Regions from separate parts of the Desertibacillus haloalkaliphilus genome, predicted to be linked through region 3. Evidence: riboswitches for the same ligand, from Rfam matches in the RefSeq annotation. Region 3 holds a riboswitch; each other region holds the start of a gene.
The links. Region 3 has a riboswitch for S-adenosylmethionine ahead of KH400_RS02775 (homoserine dehydrogenase). Riboswitches for the same ligand answer to the same signal wherever they lie in the genome.
Positions count from the first base shown of each region.

Region 1 (8,155 bases), on a different contig from region 3:
GGTCATTTTTAACCGGATGAAAGAAGTGACGAACGGTTTTGATCAAGGAGTTAAGAAGCTAAATAAAAACTTTGAGCAGTTATTTGCTTATTTTTATAACATGGATCAGCGAAATGAACGAATGGCAAGTGCTTTTACGGAAACGTATAGGAAGATAGACGAATTAACAACGTCACAGAAAGAAACGATGAACCAATTCCAGACAGCTGTTGTTGATTGGAAAAACTATTTTGCCTCCATTAGTGAGAAGCAGGAATCGATTCATGGCTCATTTGTGCGAGCGACTGCACAAAGTGAGAATCTTGTATCGATGATGAAAACGAATAACGAACAGTTTGCGCGAATTTTTGGAGGCGATTTAAGCTCGAAGCTGAGCGGGATTTCAACGCATTTAAGAGGGCTGAAGAACGACTTCGATAAACTCGGAAATTCGATTGTTCGCCTGCCTGAGGCACTAGAAACGATTCATACCGCTCAAGAAGAATATAAAAGTCTCTTGTCAGGTCGACTTGAAGAGCTTCAGCAATTTAATCAAGAGTTCCATGATCATTTACGGGCTCACGCCAGAGAATCGCAATCGTTTGAAAAGCATTTAAATGCTGCCTCTCGTTCCTATGAGCAAGTGGGCGTTAAGAATCATCAAATGCTTACTGAAATCAACCGTACGATTGCAGATATGAAAGATTCATTTAACCACCGCGAAAATCAGATTGAATCAAGCGTGTCCGTGCTAAAAGACACCCTCTCAAGGTATGTTAGCAGTTTAGAGGGAACCCTGGGTGACCGCCTCGATAAGGTGAGTCGCAACATCGGTGGTTATGTTGTCGATATTAACGACGCGATGAAAAAAGAATTTAAGCAAATCGGAGAAATTACAGAAGATCAACAGCAAAGAAGCGCTCGTTTTATGCAACAGACGATCAGTGAATTAAGTCAAGAAATTCACACGTTAAATCGTCAACTCCAGTCGCTCTCTCAAGGGGCGATGAGTCAACCAACGAGAGTAAGGGTTGGAAGCAATGATTAAGAAGTATAAAAAACTATTCCATGGTGAACAAGAGGAAGGACACTTTTGGCCATCATTTACGGATTTATTAACAGCGCTTCTTTTATGTTTTATTTTAATTTTTATTATCATGATGGTGATCAAATCGTTTCAGATTGAAGAGATGAATCGGACGATTGATCAAATCATGGGGGTTAGAGTCGATTTAATTAATGACTTGAATGATGAATTTAGTGATTCAACGTTAAATGTTGAAATTGATGAGGAGACTGGTGCTCTGATCTTTGATACGGACATTTTGTTTGCGTTTGATGAAACGGTGTTAAAGCCTGAGGCGTTTACGTTTTTAGATGAATTTGTACCCGCTTATTTAGATGTCCTCTTAGAAAGCGGCTATGAAGAGTATATTTCAGAAATTATTATCGAAGGTCATGCGGACAGAATTGGTGACTATCTATACAATCTCGAGCTGTCGCAAGAGCGAGCATTTAGTGTCGCAGAATATGTGCTCAGCGATGATTTTCCTTATCAGAACATCCAAGCACATTTGAAAGATAAGCTAACCGTCAACGGTCGATCCTATACAGATGGTCGTACGGATGTAGAGGGTAACTATAGCAACCAAGAATCTCGACGAGTCGAATTTAAATTCCGTTTAAAGGACGAAGAGATATTAGAAAAAACCCATGAGCTGTTAAATGGAGCATAAGAGTTTGATATGGACTCACCTAATCATCTTGAATGATTGGGTGATTTGCCTTTTAAAATGTAATGCAAAGGTGATTTTATTTATTTTTGAAAATTTTCCTTGCAAAGTAGCCACCAATCAGATACAATTTTATTTAACAAATAAAAATTAATAGCGATAGACTTCTTATCCAGAGTGGTGGAGGGACTGGCCCTTTGAAACCCGGCAACCATTAAATCAAGTCATTGATTTGAACGGTGCTAATTCCTGCAAGGATTGACTTCCTTGGGAGATGAGAGGATCGTATACATATACGATAACCTCTCTACATTCATTAGAGAGGTTTTTCTTATACTATCAGAATTTATTAGCGTTAGGACGATAGTATAACGTCAACTAAGGTTTTCGCCATCGGTTGATGAAAAGCCAAGTTTTTGTATATGGAAAGAAGGTTTATCGCTCGAAAAGGAGCGAGTAAAATGGAAAAAGCAGTATTTGCAGCAGGTTGTTTTTGGGGTGTTGAAGCATTTTTTGAAGAGGTTCGTGGCGTAGAAGAAACAAGAGTCGGTTATACAGGTGGCGATGTAGAGCACCCTTCTTATGAAGAAGTGAAATCAGGTCAAACCGGTCATGCAGAAGCGATTGAGATTTGGTATAATCCGTGGAAAATTTCATATGCAGAACTAGTGGATAAATTTTTTGAATGTCATAATCCAACAACACGTAATCGTCAAGGAATTGATGTCGGCACACAATACCGTTCGGCGATCTTCTTTCAAAACCTTCAGCAACTAGAAGTAGCGGTGAAGAAGAAAGCTGAATTAAACCGTACGAGTCCAAAGCTGATTGTCACAGAAGTTGCACCAGCCAAACCATTCTATCAAGCTGAGGAATATCATCAGAAGTATTTCCAGAAAAACGGGACGTTGGCTTGCGGGATTTAAAACATTCTCGGGTGCCAGGCACCTTAAAAGGGGTGCCTGGCACCGTTTCGTGTTTTACCCTCGATTATAGGCGCGAATCTTTCGAAGTGCGGAGCGATCATTTAACTCCATAAACATATCGATGGTAGGCTCTAAATTTGCTTCTATGATCCATATATCCCCTTTTGGGTCAACGCCTACATCTAACCCGATACCTCGGTATTCAGGGTAGTAATCTTGTATGCTCTGAACGTTTTTTACAGAAGCCTTGTTCATTTCTTCGATCAGTTTACACTTATCGTCTACTACTATATTTGATTGTTCGATAGCTGTTTCAAGATTTAATACTTGTTTAGCTACATTCGTAACCGCAAATCCGCTTGCTGCTACTTTAGCTGCTACGCCAGTTACCATCCAATCATCAGATTCTTTTTTCCGCTGCACCATAACCCTTAGATCGAATGGACATTCGTTAATTGTCGCAAGTGGTATATATTGTTGGATGATGTGACACTTGCCATTTAAATACGAGTTTGAAAGATAGGTATAGGCTTCTTCTCTATTACAAAACACTTTTTTCTTTTGTTCCATATGAAGCTTGATTTTTCCATCGTTCATGCAAGAGATCTTCGCAACTTTCCTCCCATATTTTCCGTAGCTTGGTTTCACGATAACTTCTCCATATTTATCAAGCATCTTCCATAGAGATTTTTTTGAAAACAGTTTTGTCTTTGGTAGGTGTTGACGTACTTTTTTCTTCTGTTTCATCAATGTATACTTTCTCCATTTGCCTACGTATCGTTCATATTCTGTATCCAATGAATTGATAGAAAGCTTTGATTCGGCCATAGTATCCTCTCCTAAAAACAGAAAGTCTGTATTTATAAGTTATGAAATTTTTCTCAATATGCTTGTTTATCCCCCTAAGAGTGACCTAGTTCTTTTCAAAATAGGTATTTTCCATCTTCCATCTATCTATACAAAATAACCTGATTTGAATATAAAAATAAAAAAGGAGGGATTGCTGTTGAATAGAGGTGACCTACTGCCTATTAGACGGCTTCTTGAAATGCAGAAAATGGACAGTCTTGTGGAACTGCTGGATCAAGGAGTTGAAAAGGATGAGTTACGAGCCCAATTTGAGAGGACGGTTTTGGAAGGTGATCCTCATTATCAAAGGTTAATGAAGATTAAAAGTCATCAAACAAAGTTGGGGCATGATACGAGCCGTCTTGACCAGGTGTTGGCTAAGGTGCGTGAATACGCTTATAACAATCCGAAAAACAAAACGATTTATAAGCTTTTACACGAATCTTAAAGCCAAGGATAAACAGGGATTGACTTAAAGAAAAGAAGAAAAGAAGAAAAGGGGAGAGAACAATGGGTAAAAAGAACTGTTCAATTGCAAGTCATAATGCCATTCCGACGGTTGAACAACCGTGTGATGGCACAGAACGAACGTACTTTGAAGATTTCACGGAAAATCATAATAAGGTATCACTTCATGTTGTAAGTTCTACACCGCCTCCATGTACGATGTTTCTTTTTATCGAAACAGATGAGGACCCCACTCCAGAACCAATACCTGTTCTTGTTCATGAGCCAATTGGCTTTGGGGAGATCAGCATCGTTGCTGAAAATGTAAGAAGAATTGCAGTGAGATGTGAAGGGGATGAGACAGCACTTTGTACGGGCTTCATATTCTTTGAGAAAACATTTTGTATTTGTTGTCCGTAAAAAGAAGAAACAAACATTTATAAAGGAGCGATTATGATGGGAGTTCGTGAACCAAAATGTTTTACGGATACGACTATTTTAGGAGCAACGATAGCCCAGCCTTGTGATGGAACGGAAAGAACGTACTTCAAAAACCTTACTACCAATCATAATAAATCATTGGTCGCTATATTTAATCTTAGTGAATGTGATATTGTTGCAATGATTGAAACCGACGACGAAGTAATTGAAAGAAGGTTAACGCCTGAGCTCTTAGAAGACACGATCCAGGTAGAAAACTTACGACGAATAACAGTTCGTTGTGAGGGAGAGAAAGGTTTAGATTGTTTTGGGTTTATTAGCATTCAGCACACGTTCTGTATTTGTTGCCCGTGAGAAGAGATGGTGCCAGGCACCTCGGTGCCTGGCACCATGAATGATTTGCGATTAATCACAAATCTTTGAGGTGAGTTTTTTGTAAAAACCGAAAACATCGGCACCCTTAACGAATGAGAGTTCGTGCGATCCGCCCTTCGTTGTGATCTCGACTTTATTCGTAAAAGAAAGCGTGCCACTTTTTTGGATAGCAATTTCTTCGATTTTGCTATACGGGATTGTGACAACAGCGGTCGCCTTAGATACAAAGCTCTTATCAACAAACAAAATCCGCTTATCCGTTAAGGCAACGAAATCAATGACTAATCCGTACGTTTGTTCCAACTGCTCTCCAGGGATTAAGTATTCCTGTATTTGATCGATATGCTTTTCTTGATTGTCACGTGATTTGAAAAATGACATCCACTCACATCCTTTCCATGATAAGTATACTCCAATTCGGGTTCTTGGTGCCAGGCACCCTACAGGGGGTGCCTGGCACCAAGAATGACAATACATACTTTGGAGAACATAAGTAACATTAATCACAGAAGGGAGTGATACGGGTGTCGAGTTCTAATAAAAAACAGCAAAAAGCAGTATTTCGTGATAATCAAGATGTAATGCCAGATGGGCCTCCTCCAGCTGGTAGAGAAGATCGCAGTGATAAGATGGGCACGTTAAATTCAGAAGAAATTCGCTTTAAGAATGCTGATCATATTTATGATGAGTATTAACAGGTGCCTGACCCACGGCGCAGTAACGCGTTAACGTACCGGGGGTCAGGCACCCATTTTTAAAAATTTGTTGACATTTTCCATTCCTTCATTGATAATGTTAGTAACTTAATAACTGGTACCTTTAATTCAGTCCCGTGAGGCTGACAAGGTAGGTCGTTACAGATAGGGGATTCGTGTATCTTTTTTGAGGCCTTATCTAACTATGTATACGTATCTAGGTTTCTTGTCAGCAAAAAAGGTTGATAAGAAGCCTTTTTTGTTTGCACAAAACCACCCATCGTAACGAAAGCTTCAAACTCCATGGTGCCAGGAATCTAAAATCATTGGAGGAATTGGCATGAAACAAACAGTTGATCGTGATTACGCATTACAACCAGTACCACAAACGGCGAGACAAGGGTTTTGGAAGATGTTCGCCGTTATGCTAGGACTAACATTTTTCTCAGCAAGTATGTGGTCGGGAGGGAGTCTCGGTGCAGGGCTAACCTTTACGCAGTTTATCCTTATTGTTATCCTCGGGAACTTGATACTCGGACTCTATACAGGGACATTAGGTTATATCGCTGCGAAAACTGGTTTATCGACACACCTTTTAGCACGCTACGCTTTCGGTGAAAAAGGTTCGTATGTCGCATCGTTTATGTTAGGCGCAACACAGGTCGGTTGGTTTGGTGTCGGGGTGGCGATGTTTGCTTTTCCTGTACAACGAGTAACTGGCATTGATACGTATGTTTTGATTGCGATTGCTGGTGTGTTAATGACAGCAACGGCTTATCTGGGAATGAAAGCATTAACGGTGTTAAGTATCATCGCTGTCCCATCGATTGCGATCCTCGGTAGTCTCTCGACGTATGAAGCTGCAAATACAGTTGGTGGATTAGGCGGCTTACTTGAGTACCAACCCGCTGAAAGCATGGCATTAGCTGTGGCATTAACGATTTGTATCGGTTCATTTATTAGTGCGGGGACATTAACACCTGACTTTGCTCGGTTTGCGAAAACGAAGAAAACCGGATTCTTCACAACGGTCATCGCATTTTTTATCGGAAATTCATTAATGTTTCTTTTCGGAGCAGTTGGTGCGATTGCCACGGGTGAATCTGATATCTCTGAAGTGATGTTTTTACAAGGCTTAATCATCCCAGCGATTATCATCCTCGGTCTGAATATTTGGACGACGAATGATAATGCACTCTATGCATCAGGTCTAGGTTTTTCACACATTACAAAAATCTCAAAAAGCAAAGTTGTCATTTTTAACGGTATTGTCGGAACGGTATTAGCGATGTGGTTGTACAATAACTTTGTCGATTGGTTAACGTTCCTAGGTTCAACATTACCACCGATTGGCGCGATTATTTTGGCAGATTACTTTATCATCCGTCGTGGAAAAGAATTAAAAGAAAGTGCCATTGAAGTTGTGAACTGGATGGCATTAGCAGCATGGGGGATCGGAGTCCTGACTGCAACCTTTGTTCCTGGGATTGCACCATTAAATGCGCTTGTCGGTTCGGCAGTGGCCTATATCGTTCTCACTTATATCAAAAAACGTAACAAGCATGAAGAAATAATGACTGAAGAGAGAAAGGTGAGCTAAATGTTAATAAAAAACGCGAAATTAAGAGGTCGGAACGGTCTATGGCAAATCTTAATCAAAAACAATCAATTTGAAACAATCGCTGAAACGGTGGAAGGGTATGAAGGAGAGGTGCTCGATGTGGAAGGAAGTCTTGTCCTTCCACCCTTCGTTGAGCCACATATTCATCTCGACACAACGCTAACAGCTGGTGAGCCTGAGTGGAACAAAAGTGGAACGCTGTTTGAAGGGATTCAACGTTGGTCGGAGCGTAAAGAGTCATTAACGAAGGAAGACGTTAAAGCCCGTGCGAAAAAAGCTTTAACTTGGCAAATCGCTCAAGGGATCCAGCATGTTCGAACTCATGTAGACGTGACGGACCCATCATTAATTGCATTAGAAGCGTTATTAGAAGTAAAAGAAGAAGTGTCAGCCAATCTCGATTTACAGCTCGTGGCTTTTCCTCAAGAAGGGATCCTGTCGTACCCAAATGGGGAAGAATTACTTGAAGAATCACTACGAATGGGGGCTGACGTCGTTGGGGGGATTCCGCACTTTGAATTCACGCGTGAGTATGGCGTCGAGTCGATGAAAAAAGCATTCGCACTAGCTGAAAAATATGATCGTCTCATTGATATACATTGCGATGAAATTGATGACGAACAATCTCGCTTTGTCGAGGTTGTTGCCGCCGAAGCCTACCGTCTCGGGATGGGAGAGCGTGTCACAGCTAGTCATACAACCGCGATGCATTCATACAATGATGCATATACATCAAAGCTCTTCCGCCTATTAAAATTGTCAAACATTAATTTTGTCGCTAATCCACTTGTTAACATTCACTTGCAAGGTCGCTTTGACTCGTACCCAAAACGCCGTGGAGTGACGCGCGTGAAAGAATTACAAGAAGCAGGAATTAACGTATGCTTTGGACATGATGATATTTTTGACCCTTGGTACCCGCTCGGAACAGGAAACATGCTACAAGTACTCCATATGGGCATCCATGTGTGTCAATTGTTAGGGTATGACCAGATCGTAAATTCAATTGACTTGATAACGAAAAACAGTGCAAAAACATTACACATTGACGATCAGTATGGCATTGAAGAAGGAAAGCCTGCGAACTTC
Region 1 covers NZ_JAHPIV010000011.1:110,896-119,050, forward strand. The annotation lists gene KH400_RS13580 (MotA/TolQ/ExbB proton channel family protein) at 1-1,027, shown strand, start outside; gene KH400_RS13585 (OmpA family protein) at 1,020-1,715, shown strand; SAM riboswitch class I at 1,878-1,993, shown strand; gene msrA (peptide-methionine (S)-S-oxide reductase MsrA) at 2,174-2,638, shown strand; gene KH400_RS13595 (YheC/YheD family protein) at 2,693-3,466, opposite strand; gene KH400_RS13600 (hypothetical protein) at 3,645-3,935, shown strand; gene KH400_RS13605 (hypothetical protein) at 3,998-4,354, shown strand; gene KH400_RS13610 (hypothetical protein) at 4,388-4,729, shown strand; gene KH400_RS13615 (PH domain-containing protein) at 4,781-5,131, opposite strand; gene KH400_RS13620 (hypothetical protein) at 5,275-5,445, shown strand; gene codB (cytosine permease) at 5,786-7,045, shown strand; gene KH400_RS13630 (cytosine deaminase) at 7,046-8,155, shown strand, end outside.
Region 1: linked by a shared signal. The riboswitch ahead of msrA (peptide-methionine (S)-S-oxide reductase MsrA) and the one ahead of KH400_RS02775 (homoserine dehydrogenase) in region 3 are both predicted to bind S-adenosylmethionine.

Region 2 (8,155 bases), on a different contig from region 3:
CTAGGGGCAAAAACGATGAAGTTCGCCGGTCAGATTAGTGATCACGACTTAAAAATCGCTGAACAGTTAGCCTTTGTTATTGCAGGTGGTCGTGTACCGAAAGGCTCATATGTTGATGAACAATACTTATTAGATTTGGAGCGTGAAGCCTTCTTAAGTCTGATCGCGGAACCAAAAACGCAGCAGCGGATGCAGCACATGTTAGCGAAAGGAAAGCCGTTACGTAACTAGACGGTTCACACACATAAAAGAATCATGAATGGAGGGGAAAGTCTTTGAAAGAAGCGGTTATCGTTTCTGGTGCGAGAACACCAGTTGCAAAAGCGAAAAAAGGGACGTTAAAAGACGTAAGGCCGGACGATTTAGGGGCGCTGACAGTCAAAGAAACCTTGAAGCGGGCGGGAGACTTTGATGCAAGCGTTATCGATGATGTCATTATCGGTTGTGCGATGCCTGAAGCAGAACAGGGGATGAACATGGCTCGCAACATTTCAGCCCTTGCTGGATTGCCGTATACAACACCAGCGATTACGATCAATCGCTATTGCTCTTCAGGGCTGCAAAGCATTGCCTATGCGGCTGAGCGGATTATGCTCGGTCACTCCGGTGCGATCATTGCCGGTGGAGCGGAGTCGATGAGCTTAATCCCGATGGGTGGGCACGTGATTTCACCGAACCCAACCCTTGTGGAGGAAGCACCTGAATATTACATGGGGATGGGCTATACAGCCGAAGAAGTCGCAAATAAATACGAAGTGAGCCGTGCCGATCAAGATGCGTTTGCGGTGGAAAGTCATAAGCGCGCCGCACAAGCGATTGCGGCTGGAAAATTTGACGATGAGATTGTACCTGTTGACGTCACCCTACGGTCTGTTGGCAGTGACCATAAATTAAAAGAAAAACAGATCACATTTTCAAAAGATGAAGGCGTTCGCCCGGAAACTACGGTTGAAGGTCTTGCCAAATTAAGACCGGCCTTCCATCCGAAAGGCTCAGTCACAGCGGGGAATTCCTCGCAAATGAGTGATGGTGCCGCATCGGTGTTGGTGATGGACCGTGAAAAGGCTGAAGCAGATGGTTTAACACCAATGGCGAAGTTCCGGTCTTTCGCTGTTGCTGGTGTTCCACCTGAAGTGATGGGGATTGGCCCGATCGAAGCCGTGCCAAAAGCGCTTAAGCTTGCTGGTTTACAAGTAGAAGATATCGGTTTGTTTGAATTGAACGAGGCATTTGCGTCGCAATCCTTACAGGTGATCCGTACGCTCGGGCTCGATCATAACAAAGTGAATGTCAATGGTGGTGCGATAGCACTTGGTCACCCGCTAGGCTGTTCCGGTGCGAAGCTAACGTTAAGTTTGATTCATGAACTAAAACGTAGTGGTGAACAGTTCGGTGTTGTAACGATGTGTATCGGTGGAGGAATGGGTGCTGCTGGTGTGTTTGAAATTTTGTAATAGATAGCACGTGAAAATAAAATGAAGCGGAGGAATGAAAGATGGCAAATACAAAAGAGCAATTTGTAAAAGGTGGTAGCTTTTTAGTTGAGGACATTGAAACAGAAAAAATGTTTACACCGGAGGATTTTACAGAAGAGCATGACATGATTGCCAAAACGACGGAAGAGTTTGTTGTCGGTGAAGTCGTTCCTGAAATTGAAAAGATTGAAGATCACCAATTTGATATTTCTCGCCGTTTACTGTCTGAAGCAGGTGAGCTTGGTTTACTTGGAGCGGACGTTCCAGAAGCTTATGGCGGCATTGGCTTAGATAAAATTAGTTCATCGGTGATCACGGAGAAATTTTCACGTGCTGGTTCATTTTCATTAAGTCACGGTGCTCACGTTGGGATTGGTTCCTTGCCGATTGTTTTCTTCGGAAATGAAGAGCAAAAGAAAAAGTATTTACCACCACTTGCAACAGGTGAAAAAATCGCTGCTTATGCATTAACTGAACCAAGCTCAGGGTCGGATGCGCTAGGCGCAAAAACGACTGCTGTCCTAAATGATGCAGGTACTCATTACGTCTTAAATGGTGAGAAGCAATGGATTACGAACTCTGCATTTGCTGACGTGTTCGTCGTTTACGCTAAAATTGATGGCGAGCATTTTACCGCCTTTATCGTTGAAAAAGAGTTTGAAGGAGTTTCAACGGGAGCAGAAGAGAAGAAGATGGGGATCAAAGGCTCATCAACACGAACATTAATTTTAGAAGATGCGCTTGTACCGAAGGAGAACTTGCTTGGTGAAGTTGGCAAAGGTCATGTGATTGCGTTTAACATTTTAAATGTTGGCCGTTATAAGCTTGGAGTTGGCTGTGTGGGTGGTACCAAGCGTGCACTTGAGCTAGCGGTCAAATATGCGAACGAACGAAAGCAGTTCAAAACGTCACTTTCAAGCTTCCGATTGATTCAAGAAAAGCTCGCGGATATCGCAACAAAAACGTATGCATCAGAGAGCTCCATTTACCGTACGGGTGGGCTGATTGAAGATGGATTTGCCCGTCTAACGGAAGAAGAACAAAATGATGGAAAGGCGGTCGCTGATGCGATTGCTGAATACGCGATTGAATGTTCATTAAATAAATTTTTCGGTTCAGAAGTGCTAGACTTCGCGGTCGATGAAGCGGTACAAATTCATGGTGGCTATGGATTTATGGCTGAGTACGAAGTGGAAAGAGCTTATCGTGATTCGCGGATTAACCGAATTTTTGAAGGGACAAATGAGATCAACCGGATGCTCGTTCCGGGGACGATTATACGAAAAGCGATGAAGGGCGAGCTACCATTGCTTGAACAAGCGACAGCCTTGCAACAAGAGCTGCTAACGTTGATGCCAGAGGAAGTTGGTACAGAGCCGTTAGCACAAGAAAAATATTTACTAAAAATGGCGAAGAAAATTTTCTTGCTTGTTGCTGGTACAGGAGCACAAAAATACGGAAAAGAGCTGCAAAAGGAGCAAGAGCTACTCGTCAATGTCGCTGATATTGTGAGCGAAATTTATGCGATGGAGTCTGTCATTGTCCGTACGGAAAAAGCGTTCAAAGCAACGGGCGCAGATGCTAACCAACAAAAGCTGTTGCTAACAGAAGTGTATTGCCAAGAAGCCTTCGAGAAGATTGAAGCACATGCAAAAGAATCGATTGTTGCGATGGAAGAAGGCGATCAACTCCGCACAATGCTATCTGTTTTACGTAAATTAACGCGTTATACGCCGATTAATGTAATTGCGAAAAAGCGTGAGATTGCTGCAAAAGTGATTGAAGCAGAGCGCTACGTCGTTTAAGTAACTTGTTTTCAATAAAAACTGGAACACCTTCGTTCCAAGGTACTTTCTCCAAAGGGCTGCTCTCAAAAAAGAGCAGCCCTAAAGCAATGTGCGGAGTCGCTACTATGTTTTAAAGCCCAGGTGAATGGAAACCGTCGATTTGTTCATATAATACAGATACGAACAAAGAGGGGGCGATTTTTTTGAAAAAGCCGAAGCATGAAATCATTTATGATGAGATGGTGACAGCCGTCGAGGAATTTTCAAAAGAAGTGAGCGGTGAGTTAACGACTGATCATATTCAGGAGGCCTACAAAGTGGACGAGCCAATTTCACAGTCGAAGAAGGATAAGGAAGTTGAGTAGCGAAAGTGTAACGGGCAAGCGGTTTGCTTGCCTGCTTTAGCGTAAGTGAGTATGATGGAAAATATATCATATAAGTGAGAGGGGGGATGGATGATGGCGTTAACGTTTTACTGGTATCCGAAATGTGGAACTTGTCGTAAAGCGAAGAAGTGGTTTGAGGACAATGGCGTTGAATTTAACGAAGTACATATCGTGGACGAACCACCGACAAGAGAGCAGCTGCAAGACTTGTATGAAAAAAGTGGACTAGAATTAAAGAAGTTTTTTAATACAAGTGGTAAGAAATATCGTGAGTTAGGCTTAAAGGATAAAGTCAAGACGGCACCAGAAGATGAGTTGCTGGACCTTTTAGCGTCTGATGGGATGTTAATCAAGCGTCCAATTGTAACCGATGGTGAGCATGTAACTGTTGGGTTTAAAGAGGAACAGTTTGAACAACAATGGAAGAAATAAGGCGATAATGATGAATCAGGGGCTCGTCTAGAGCAGTTGTCTCAAATGAGTAAATGTAATATAGTTACGTTGAACACATAATTTGGAGGGATTACCATGAATTTACCAAAGGAATTTAAGTATTCTGAAGAACATGAATGGGTAAAAACGGAAGGCGATAACGTTCGTATTGGGATTACAGATTTTGCACAATCTGAGCTTGGGGACATCGTGTTCGTTGAGCTTCCTGAAGTTGGTGATGAGATCGAGGCGGATGAGCCGTTTGGTAGTGTTGAGTCGGTTAAGACTGTTTCTGAGCTTTATGCACCTGTGAGTGGTAAAGTGGTTGAGATTAATGAAGAGCTTGATGATTCTCCGGAGTTTGTGAATGAGTCTCCGTATGAGAAAGCTTGGATGATCATTGTTGAGCCTTCTGATAAGTCTCAGGTTGATAAGTTAATGTCTGCAGATGAATATGAGGAAATGATTAAGGAAGACTAATCATAGTTGTTAGAGCGATCCGTGGTGGGGTTGCTCTTTTTATATGAAGAAAGAATGGTGCTAAACAGGTTGCCCGCGAATTTGGCATACTTACTTCCCAAGTGAGTGCAGTCGCTCGACCCTAGACGTGGAGCCAATTTCGAATACTTATGAAAGCGAACCCCATGCTTTCAACGCTTTCTGCATTGTCTCCACTACGTCGACTAGCGTCGACGCAAATGGTTGACACCATTTGCGGTCTTGCTCATCTAGAATTTCTCCTCTTTTTTTGTGAGTGGGTCCGAATGTTGTGTAGGTGTTGGCTGAGCGAGTGCCCGCATGAGAGTTGTATTGTGATCTTTTTAGTTGATTCAAGGAAGTTCTTTGGTAGTGAAGTCTCTCTGGGGTCCCCTGGACGTGGGAAAATGAAGAATGAGTCGCTCGACCCTAGACGTGGAGCCAATTTCGAATACTTATGAAAGCGAACCCCATGCTTTCAACGCCTTCTGCATTGTCTCCACTACGTCGACTAGCGTCGACGCAAATGGTTAGCACCATTTGGAGTCTCGCTTATCCTTTGCTTTGGGTCTGATCTTTTTTTGGGGATGTACGAACGGCATTTGGTGAAAGGGCTAGGGGAGTGCCCGCATGACGGTTGGATGGTGTTCATTTTAGTTTACTCATGGAAGTCCTTAAAGAATGAGTCGCTCGACTCTAGACGTGGTGCCAATTGCGTATGCTGAAGTATGATCATTTTTTACCTAACCAACTAACAACTAACTACTCAAGCTCGTTTGTGGTGTTAAGTTTTCGTTTGGGTGGTAATATTTATTTGAGTGAAGTGGTTGGTGTTTGGGAATGGTATGTGTATAGGGAACCAAAGGAGGTTTTCTTCATGGATAAGCAGCAGCTACAGAAGGTTGATATTACAGGGAAAGTTGAAGGTAAGTTTGAGCATGGCAAAATGAACTTGTATGTTGACAAAGCAAAAGTCGGTGAGATTGTCATGACGAACCAAGGGAACATGTATGAGATGTCAGAGGGGTTTGAGTTTGATCACAATAAAGTGTTCCGCTATGAAAAACCAGCCGGTCAAAAAGAAAAGTCGTACGTAGAAGGGTGCGACATGGGCTGGTGTTAATACGTAAGGCAGGCGCTTGGGAGTCCCTCCCAAGCGTCCTTTTTGGCCCCGTCCCTATAATCCTAATATTAACCAAACGTTTAATTAACTGCCAAGCTACTATTCTATCAAAATTTATTGACACAAAAACGAGCAGCGTGCTATGATACATGCAAGTATTAGCGAAAATTGAAGAATAACTCTTATTTAGAGAGGTGGAGGGACTGGCCCGATGAAACCCGGCAACCGCTAACGATCAAGTTAGAAAGGTGCCAATTCCTGCAAAGCAGTAGGCTTTGATAAATGAGAGAAAGGACAGCTAACCGAGATCAAAACCTTTCTGCTCAAACGATGAGGGAGAGGTTTTTTTAAGCTTAAAATCCATTTATAAATATTATTATTATATAGAAAGTAGGGACACCATGATTTCATTAGCAGGGATTCGAAAAATCTTCAAAACTAAAGACGGCCCTGTAACGGCAGTAGATAACATTGACTTAACGATAAATAAAGGCGAAATCTTTGGGATCATCGGCTATAGTGGTGCCGGAAAAAGTACGCTTATCCGCATGCTAAATATGCTTGAACGCCCAACAGAAGGCGATGTGAATGTTGCAGGTAAGAACCTTTCAAGCCTTCGAGGTCAAGCATTGCGCGAGGCGCGCCAAGAAATTAGCATGATCTTTCAGCACTTTAACTTGCTTTGGTCACGAACGGTCCGTGAAAATATCTCATTCCCACTTGAAATTGCAGGGGTGAAACGAGAAGAACGAGTGAAGCGGGTCGATGAACTGATTGAGCTCGTTGGTTTAAAAGGTCGTGGTGACTCTTATCCGTCACAGCTAAGTGGGGGACAGAAACAGCGAGTTGGGATTGCACGAGCGCTTGCCAACAATCCGAAAGTTTTGCTTTGTGATGAAGCGACATCAGCGCTTGATCCAAAGACAACTGATGCGATCCTTGATCTGCTTGTTGATATTAACCAAAAGCTAGATTTGACGATTGTCCTAATTACTCACGAAATGCATGTTATTCGTAAAATCTGTCACCGGGTTGCGGTGATGGAGGCTGGTAAAGTGGTTGAACAAGGTCCGGTCCTTGATGTCTTCCGCAAACCGCAAGAAGAGATGACAAAGGAGTTTGTGAAACAAGTGACAGAACCAGAGGAAACGAAAGAAACGATCGAGCATTTGCTTGCTGAAAATCCATCTGGAAGAGTCATTCAACTGACCTTTGTTGGTGATGAGGCTGAAAAGCCATTAATTACGGGGTTGATTCGTAAGTTTGATGTCGACGTCAATATTTTACAAGGTAAAATTTCGCAAACACAAGAAGGCTCTTATGGCACGTTGTTTGTCCGTATCGACGGTGAAGATGCGGAAATCACAAAAGCGATCGCATTCATCGACGAGCAACAAGTCGAAGTGGAGGTGATCGACCATGACTGAAGCATTTGCTAGCATGAAATGGGACAGGCTTTGGGAAGCAACGTTAGAAACACTATACATGACTGTGATTTCAGTCTCGGCGACATTTATCTTTGGTCTTGCGCTTGGATTAGTTCTTTATCTGACGAGTAAAGGCAACCTTTGGGAGAATCGCCTAGTCAATCAAGCCGTTAGTACGTTTGTGAACGTCTTTCGCTCAATTCCATTTATCATTTTAATTATCTTGTTAATTCCATTTACTCGCTATATTACCGGCTCAATGCTCGGTGCAAATGCAGCGCTACCTGCACTAATCATTGGTGCAGCACCGTTTTATGCGCGAATGGTTGAAATTGCACTCCGTGAGATTGATAAAGGTGTTATTGAAGCCTCGCAATCAATGGGGGCAACGAATGGACAGATTATCCGTAAAGTGCTAATTCCTGAATCAATGCCAGCGTTAATTTCAGGGATTACTGTTACCGCGATTGCACTTGTCAGTTATACAGCCATGGCTGGTGTCATCGGTGCAGGTGGACTTGGGCACTTTGCCTTTTTAGAAGGTTTCCAACGTAACAACAGTTTTGTAACCTTGGTGGCAACAATCGCTATTATCATCATTGTTTTCATCATTCAATGGATTGGCGATTTTCTCACATATAGAACAGATAAACGATAAGTTTAAGGGGGAAGAAAGAAATGAAAAAATTACTTGGTATTGCAAGTGCAACATTATTGTCATTATCACTAGTAGCATGTGGAACGGCAGACGAAGATAATACAGCTGACGAGACAACTGGCGATGAGGGAGCACAAGAAGAAAACGTCTCATTAGTTGTCGGAGCATCAGCTGTACCGCATGCGGAAGTATTAGAAGCAGCGACACCATTATTAGCAGAGCAAGGGATTGACCTTGAGATCGTTACGTTCACAGATTACGTTTTACCGAACCAAGCACTACGTGACGGTGACATTGATGCGAACTATTTCCAAACACCAGGATATTTAGATATGCAAATTGAAGAGTTTGGTTATGAATTCTCAAGTGTTGGTGCGATTCACGCTGAAC
Region 2 covers NZ_JAHPIV010000006.1:137,181-145,335, reverse strand. The annotation lists gene KH400_RS08420 (3-hydroxyacyl-CoA dehydrogenase/enoyl-CoA hydratase family protein) at 1-231, shown strand, start outside; gene KH400_RS08415 (acetyl-CoA C-acetyltransferase) at 276-1,454, shown strand; gene KH400_RS08410 (acyl-CoA dehydrogenase FadE) at 1,496-3,280, shown strand; gene KH400_RS08405 (hypothetical protein) at 3,466-3,627, shown strand; gene KH400_RS08400 (arsenate reductase family protein) at 3,721-4,080, shown strand; gene gcvH (glycine cleavage system protein GcvH) at 4,177-4,560, shown strand; gene KH400_RS08390 (YusG family protein) at 5,435-5,680, shown strand; SAM riboswitch class I at 5,860-5,969, shown strand; gene KH400_RS08385 (methionine ABC transporter ATP-binding protein) at 6,082-7,107, shown strand; gene KH400_RS08380 (methionine ABC transporter permease) at 7,100-7,765, shown strand; gene KH400_RS08375 (MetQ/NlpA family ABC transporter substrate-binding protein) at 7,786-8,155, shown strand, end outside.
Region 2: linked by a shared signal. The riboswitch ahead of KH400_RS08385 (methionine ABC transporter ATP-binding protein) and the one ahead of KH400_RS02775 (homoserine dehydrogenase) in region 3 are both predicted to bind S-adenosylmethionine.

Region 3 (8,155 bases):
TCTTATTCTTATTGTAGAGAATCATCACACGATTGGCAACAATTGAACTATGCGGCGTCTTTTTGTTGCTTACTTTCTTCACGTTGCTTTTGACTTCCTTTAATAAAGGCGAACACAGCCCCACTGACGACAATTGTAACCATCAACGTTCCGATATTGAAGCCAAACCCATTTAAGGCAACAAATCCAATACCTCCTGCAAAGAATACATAATAGGTAGTTGGGATCAGTGTTTTACGAATTAAATTCCCTTCTTTTCCAACTAAGCCGGCTGCTGCTGAAGCGGCTACAACATTGTGAACACAAATCATGTTACCTGCAGCTCCTCCAACCGCTTGAAGAGCGACAACCGTTGCACCAGCAACACCGATATTTTCAGCTACACCAAATTGGAACAACGAAAACATCATGTTACTAATCGTATTACTTCCGGCAACAAACGCGCCTAATGCTCCGATCGCTGGCGCTACCGCCGGCCAATTCTCACCAATCGCAACAGATACACCTTCAGCTAATACAAGCGGCATGCTTTCAAAACCACTCGCATTGACATCCGAGTTGATAAAGACTTGAACCATCGGCACCGAGAATAACAACGCTGGTGCAGCGCTTACAATCGTTCCAAAAGAGTCTTTGAGGGCGCGACCATAAGCATTTGATGTCATTTTGTAAAGGAAATACGAGATAATTGATACCGTGATTAAAACAGTACCTGGTAAGAATAAAGGCTCACTATCAATTGATATTTCTGTACCAAAGATATTATTTGCCTCTAATGTGAATGCTTTAAGCCAATCACCAAATGGTAGTGAATTTACACGAGTGATAACGAGTAACGCACCAACGATAATGTATGGTAACCACGCCATAAATGGTGATATTGGCTTCGCTAACGGTTGATTTGAAATCTCTAATTTACCAGTCCATTCCGGATCCCATTTAGATTTCTCTTCAAAATTCCACACTTTCTTCGGCATTAAAAAGCCTCGTTTAGCAGCTGGAACAACAATCGCCAGTCCGATTAACCCTCCAAACATCGCTGGAAACTCTGGACCAAGAACGTTAGCGACAATTGCAAATGGGACAGTAAATGCCACCCCTGCAAATAACGCAAACTTCCATAGTGCTAGCCCTTCAGTGAATGACTTGTTTTTACCGAAGAACCTCGTTAACAAGGTAACCATAAACAGCGGAATCAACAGCCCTACAATCGCGTGAATGATAGCAACTTGTCCACCAATCGAGTTAATATACGCATCAAATGTCATCCCTAAGCTTGACGCAGTCCCTTCAACCATAGATGATCCACTGAGTCCTGAACCAACACCAATTAAAATCGGTGTACCTACAGCCCCATAGGACACTGGTGTTGATTGAATGATTAAGGCAACCATAACTGCCCCCATCGCAGGAAAACCAACAGCTACTAATAATGGTGCTGCAATGGCCGCTGGCGTTCCCCAGCCGGATGCCCCTTCGATAAATGACCCAAACAACCAGCAAATGATAATCGCCTGAACTCGTCGGTCTGGAGAAATGTCCGTAAATCCTTGACGTATCGTTTGAATGGCACCGCTTTCTTTTAACGTATTAAGCATCAAGATCGCACCAAAGACGATAAATAATACTTCTAAAGCGGTTACAACTCCGTTCATACTGGCAGCTGCCACTTGATTACCGGGCACATCCCAGACAAACATCGCAATAACAACTGTGACAATAAAAGCAATCGGCATCGCACGTTTGGCAGGCCAACGTAAAATAACTAAGAACAATAAGACTGAAAGAATAGGTACAAGTGCTAATAAAGATAAAACTCCAATACTCATTTCCCTTCCCCCCTCAAAAGTATGTAAGTTCATCTAATTCCCATTATCCATATATAGAAAAAATAATGATAATCATATCTACCGGTCATCAGATGACTAATGTAAGTGGTTTCATTATAAGTAAAATTCATAAATTATTCAAGAGTTTGATCACTAAAAAGTTCAGAATTTTTTCAGAAATGTTTTTTTAATATAAGCTTCCATTGCACATCTTCTATAACCCATTTTCGAAGCGGTGCGAGTAAGCGAACTCCCTTGATTACTCCTTCCTGATCGCGCACTCCGCCCCTTTACCACACAAAACAATGAAAAAAACAGCCATAAAACGGCTGCTTTTTGCAAAAAATTATTCAAATTTCACTGATTGACTATCGTTCAATTTTAATATCCTTTAATAACGTTGTAACGACATGTCCAGCCATAATTAAGCCAGAAACGGATGGAACAAACGCATTCGATGATGGTGGCATTTTTGCTTTACGTATCGGTGAATTCTCTGCTTCTTCAGGAACAATTTCTTTACGTATGTCTTCACGGATTTTAATCGGCTGTTCATCTGAAAAGACAACATTGATCCCTTTATGAATGCCTTGTTTTCTTAACTTTGTACGAATCACCTTAGCGATTGGATCATAGCTCGTTTTTGAAATGTCGGCGATTCTTAAACGTGTCGGATCCATTTTATTAGCTACTCCCATGCTCGAGATAATCGGAACGTTTCGTGTAAGGCACTCTTTCATCAAATGAATTTTATAGGAAATTGTATCACTTGCATCGACAACAAAATCAAGATCATATTCAAAAAACTGCTCATAGGTTTCTTCCGTATAAAACATCTTTAAAGCAATAACCTCACAGTCTGGATTAATATCTGCAATTCGTTCCTTCATTAAATCAACTTTGGGTTGTCCTACCGTTGATAATAATGCATGGACTTGTCGATTGACATTTGTGATATCAACATCATCTTTATCCACGAGGACGAGGCGACCAACCCCAGACCGAGCTAATGCTTCAGCTGAAAATGAGCCTACTCCTCCGATCCCCAAAACTGCAACCGTACTATTTTTTAAGACATCTAGCCCATCATGGCCTATTGCCAATTCATTTCGAGAAAATTGATGTAACATCTGTTAACTCCTTCCAAACCCTCTATTCTCCGTAATACACTCGGAATTGAATATACCATAGTAAGAAATAAAAGGGAAGTTTTGCAAACAGTTTGGACTACGTTCTCCTTGAAACAATTTCTCTTCATCAAGGTAATCTCCCTCAAATGATTTCTATCAAAGGCGGTGCGAGTAAGCCTCCTTCATCAAGCATCAGCTCTGCTGGCGCACTCCGCCCCTTAACCACTACAACATAAAAAAAACTAAGAGAAGTTTTCCCTTAGGTGATTTCGAATATGTATAGGTAAGAGTCCCAATTGTGCCGTAAAAACTTAGTTTTGAACCTGCTCTCACGCAGGTGGGTGCTCTGTCTAAATCTTCATACGTCCTCAGTTGTAAAGGCATGTACTCCGATTTATGAACTGCAAGCTCCCTCTTATAAAGTGTTGGCTCAAAACGTAGAGTATCCTACGAACACCTTAGGACTCTTAAATTTCTTACATTTATCATACCATGTGTTATGAAGCGATTCAATAACATTTTACGGATATTTTACAGGAAATCATTTGCCGCTTGATTTGAGGACAAGGCCTAGTTATGGTACATTTAACTGTGATAAAGGAGGCGTTACTTTGAAACCTGTAGCCATTCATCGTTGTGTTGAGATCTACCAAGAAATCGGTTGGACAGAGAAACGAACAGTAGAAAACTGGTATGACCTCGAGCTATATAACAGCGAACTTCATATGAACGGATCAGTCATTGCGCTAACTCGAATTTTTGATATGTCTTACCGACCTATTAATTCAGGGTTCGGCTTTTTATATTTACATACTGATTCTGGTGTGAAATCGTTATACGTCAAAACGCCGCCTCACCATTTTATTGACTCATTTAAACAACTGAAACAAAAAGCATAATTAACGTGCGTTCAAGAGGCAGCGCACGAACAAACAACCAAGAACTTTGACAGTCATTTTTACCGAAGTTTGTGAACATCCCTTAAAAATATTTATACAGCTGCTTCAAGCTTCACTAGTTTCCTCCCATAAATGGGATAAGAGTCATAGACATCCGTTAATGGCAAGTATTCAACGCACGTATCCGTAGTGATAAACCAACCGAAGCCCTCATCTTCTTCAATGACTTCATTCAGGTGGTAAGTGATCTGATCCAAATGCTCTTTCACCCGATCAACATCCTCTTTCTTGAAAAAAAGAAGCCATTCACTTTGGTTGGTACATGCTTTTATGTTTTTTCGTTTATATTCAGGTTGCTTCGTTTGTCTAAAGTGATGAACAAAGTCTTCAACCATACTATTTGCTGTCGGTTCTTTTCCAGCCCCTGGCCCAGTAAATAATAAGTTTGTACCAGACTCTCCTTCAAGATGAACCGCATTTGTTACGCCATCGACTGTAGCTAACGGGTGGCTTTGTGCGACAAAGCTAGGTCGTACTCCCCCAAAAACACGTTCTCCATCTGTTCTTGCTTCAGCAACGAGTTTCATTTTCAGCCCATGTGTTTTTGCCGCCTCAATATGCCAACGCTCAACGTTACGTATCCCAATGCGGGCAAACGTTGACTGTTCAGCCCAGCTTCCAAAGCATAACTTACTTAAAATCCGTAGCTTATACCAAGCATCAAACCCCTCTACATCATCTGTTGGGTCCGCTTCAGCAAAACCCAGAGCTTGGGCCTCTTCTAGAACTTCGTCAAAATCGCGCCCCTTCTCATTCATCTCTGTAACTATGTAATTTGTCGTTCCATTTAAGATCCCAGAAACCTTAGTGATTGCGGTTGTTGGTAACAAGGAGCTGAGGACATTAATAATTGGGATTCCTCCAGCAACGGCTGCTTCATAACTAATAAAACTACCATGCTCATTTGCAAGTGCTTCTAACTCACGACCAGCAAAAGCAATTAATTTTTTATTAGCTGTAATTACAGGTACATTCCTGTTTAATAGACGACTAATATAATCTTTGGCTGGTTCAACACCGCCCATTTGCTCAAAAACGATATCATACCGATCCTTAAAAAAGTCATTCGGATTATCAGTAAATAATTGCTCATCAGCATTTCTTTGTTTTTGAAAATCTTTCACCAAAATCTTTTTTACCTCTACTCGATCTCCTAATACCTGTTCTATTTCAGCCTTTGCTGAATAAATTCGTTCAAAAACACCTTCCCCGACTGTCCCAAATCCAAGTAAACCGATAGATATCATTGTGTCATCCTCCTCTGCGTAAGTAAAAAAAACCTTTCCGATAAGGAAAGGTTTTTTAAAAATACCGTTCACTTATCTTTCAGAGCGTTCACGCTCTGCTGAAATTAGCACCGTAGTTTGTGAATACAAACCGGTTGCCGGGTGTCACAGGGTCAGTCCCTCAACCACTCTTGATAAGTAATTTATGAAAATGTCTTATTATTTTTAAGCTTGAGACTAATTATAGCGAGGAGTCTCTGCTTCTGTCAATGATAAATTATGCCTTTACTTCTTCCTCTTCTTTTTTCGGAACAATGCTTAAGTTTAATTCCTCAAGCTGAGCATCACTCACTTCACCTGGTGCATTTGTGAGGAGGTCACTTGCACTCGCTGTTTTAGGGAAAGCAATCGTATCACGTAGGTTCGTTCTGCCTGCTAAAATCATGATCATGCGATCCAACCCAAGGGCAATTCCTCCATGAGGTGGTGTACCATATTCAAAGGCATCCATTAAGAAGCCGAATTGGCTTCTTGCTTCTTCCTCAGAGAAGCCAAGTGTTTTAAACATTTTTTCTTGAAGATCACGCTCAAAAATACGTTGTGATCCGCCACCTAATTCATACCCGTTCAGCACAAGGTCATAAGCTTCAGCACGAACACGACCAGGGTCAGTATCTAAATGCTCAAGATCTTCTTTCATCGGTCTTGTGAACGGATGGTGTAAGGCAACATAACGCTTAGCATCTTCATCATATTCAACAAGCGGGAATTCAGTCACCCATAAGAAGTTGAACTTACTTTCATCAATTAAACCAAGTTCCTTACCGAACTTCAGACGAAGGGCACCCATACTATCAAATACGACTTGTTTTTTATCAGCTCCAAAGAATAGAAGATCGCCAGGTTCTGCATCAAGCGCTTGTCTAAGTGCTGCTGTCTCTTCTTCGTTAAAGAATTTAGCAATCGGCCCTTTGAGCTCATCTTCTTCGACTTTTAGCCATGCAAGCCCCTTCGCACCATAAATCGCTACGAAGTCAGCTAAATCATCAATTTCTTTACGAGAATAACGAGTTGCTACCCCCTTCACATTTAATCCTTTAACGATTCCACCGTTTTCAATTGCATTTGTAAACACCTTGAACTTACTATCTTTTACGATATCTGAAAGCTCAACAAGCTCCATCCCAAAACGTGTATCTGGTTTATCTGAACCGAAACGATTCATCGCATCATCATACGTTAAACGTTCAAAAGGCGTGTTAATGTCCATTCCTTTAGTTTCTTTAACGATTTTTGCCATCATCGTTTCCATCATTGAGATTAAATCTTCTTTTTCCATAAATGATGTCTCAATATCGACTTGGGTAAATTCAGGCTGACGGTCAGCACGTAAGTCCTCATCACGGAAACAACGAACAATTTGATAGTAGCGCTCAAATCCCGAAACCATTAATAATTGTTTAAATAATTGCGGCGACTGTGGTAAAGCATAAAATTCGCCATGATGAACACGACTTGGAACTAAATAGTCACGCGCCCCTTCTGGTGTACTCTTCGTTAACATCGGTGTTTCAATTTCATAGAAGCTTTCATCATCAAGGAAATCTCGAATCAGCTTAGTTGTACGATGACGAAGTTTAAATGTCTCCTGCATTTCTGGACGGCGCAAATCAAGATAGCGATACTTTAAGCGAATATCCTCAGATACATCCGTGTTTTCTTCGATTTGGAATGGTAGCGCCTTAGCAGCATTTAAAATGTTGATCTTATCCACTCGAACCTCAACCTTACCAGTTGGGATTTTCTCATTGACCGTTTCCTCATCACGCTTGACAACCGTTCCTTCGATATCTAAAACATACTCACTCCGTACACGGTCAGCGATTTGTAGTGCCTCATTAGAATCTTCTGGGCTAAATACGATTTGTACAATCCCTGAACGGTCACGTAAATCAATAAAAATCACTTGCCCTAAATCGCGTCGAGTTTGAACCCAGCCTTTTAACTGAACGCGTTGTCCAATCGTTTCTTCTAAAATTTCTCCACAATGATGTGTTCTACCAATCATTTTAATTCCTCCTTAACATTTCCCTTGTAAATATGTAACTAACTCGTCAATCGCGACTTCTTCTTGATTGCCTGTTTCCATCTCTTTGACAGAGATTTTATTGCTTGCTAATTCGTCATCCCCAAGTACGGCGGTGTACTTCGCTTTAAGACGATCAGCTGCTTTAAACTGTGCCTTCATTTTTCTATTTTGATAATCTTTTTCTGCACTTATCCCTGCTTGGCGTAACTGGTTGAGCAGGCTCGCACTTCTATCTTGGGCTTTTTCCCCCATGGTCACAATGTAACAATCAATGGATTGCTCAACTGGGATTTCAATATTTTGTGCTTTTAACGCCATTAATAAGCGCTCAATACTTAAAGCAAATCCAATCCCAGGTGTGTTCGGTCCACCGATATCTTCAACTAAACCATTATAGCGGCCACCGCCACTTAAGGTCGTAATTGCACCAAAGCCTTCACCATCAATCATAATTTCAAATGCTGTATGGTTGTAATAATCAAGGCCACGGACGAGTGTTGCATCAACCACATAATCAATTTCCATCGCTGATAAGTAGCTTTTTACTTTCTCGAAGTATTGCTTCGATTCATCCGTTAGATACTCGAGTATTGACGGTGCATTCGTCATTAACGGATGATTACTGTCTTTTTTACAATCCAAAATTCTTAATGGGTTCTTTTCAAGGCGACTCTGACAATCACTACAAAATTCACTGATGCTTGGTTTAAAGTGATCTATAAGTGCTTTTCGATGTGCTTCCCGACTTTCTTGGTCACCTAGGCTGTTGAGTACAAGTTTAATATTTTTCAAGCCTAGTTCACTGTAAAAACCCATCGCTAACGCAATGACTTCAGCATCAATGGCCGGATCATCACTACCTAATGCCTCAATCCCAAACTGGACAAACTGTCTCATTCGGCCTGACTGCGGTCGCTCATAG
Region 3 covers NZ_JAHPIV010000002.1:119,419-127,573, reverse strand. The annotation lists gene KH400_RS02795 (L-lactate permease) at 48-1,829, opposite strand; gene KH400_RS02790 (tRNA threonylcarbamoyladenosine dehydratase) at 2,198-2,959, opposite strand; RNA gene ssrS (6S RNA) at 3,245-3,427, opposite strand; gene KH400_RS02780 (hypothetical protein) at 3,571-3,858, shown strand; gene KH400_RS02775 (homoserine dehydrogenase) at 3,951-5,165, opposite strand; SAM riboswitch class I at 5,235-5,345, opposite strand; gene aspS (aspartate--tRNA ligase) at 5,422-7,212, opposite strand; gene hisS (histidine--tRNA ligase) at 7,225-8,155, opposite strand, start outside.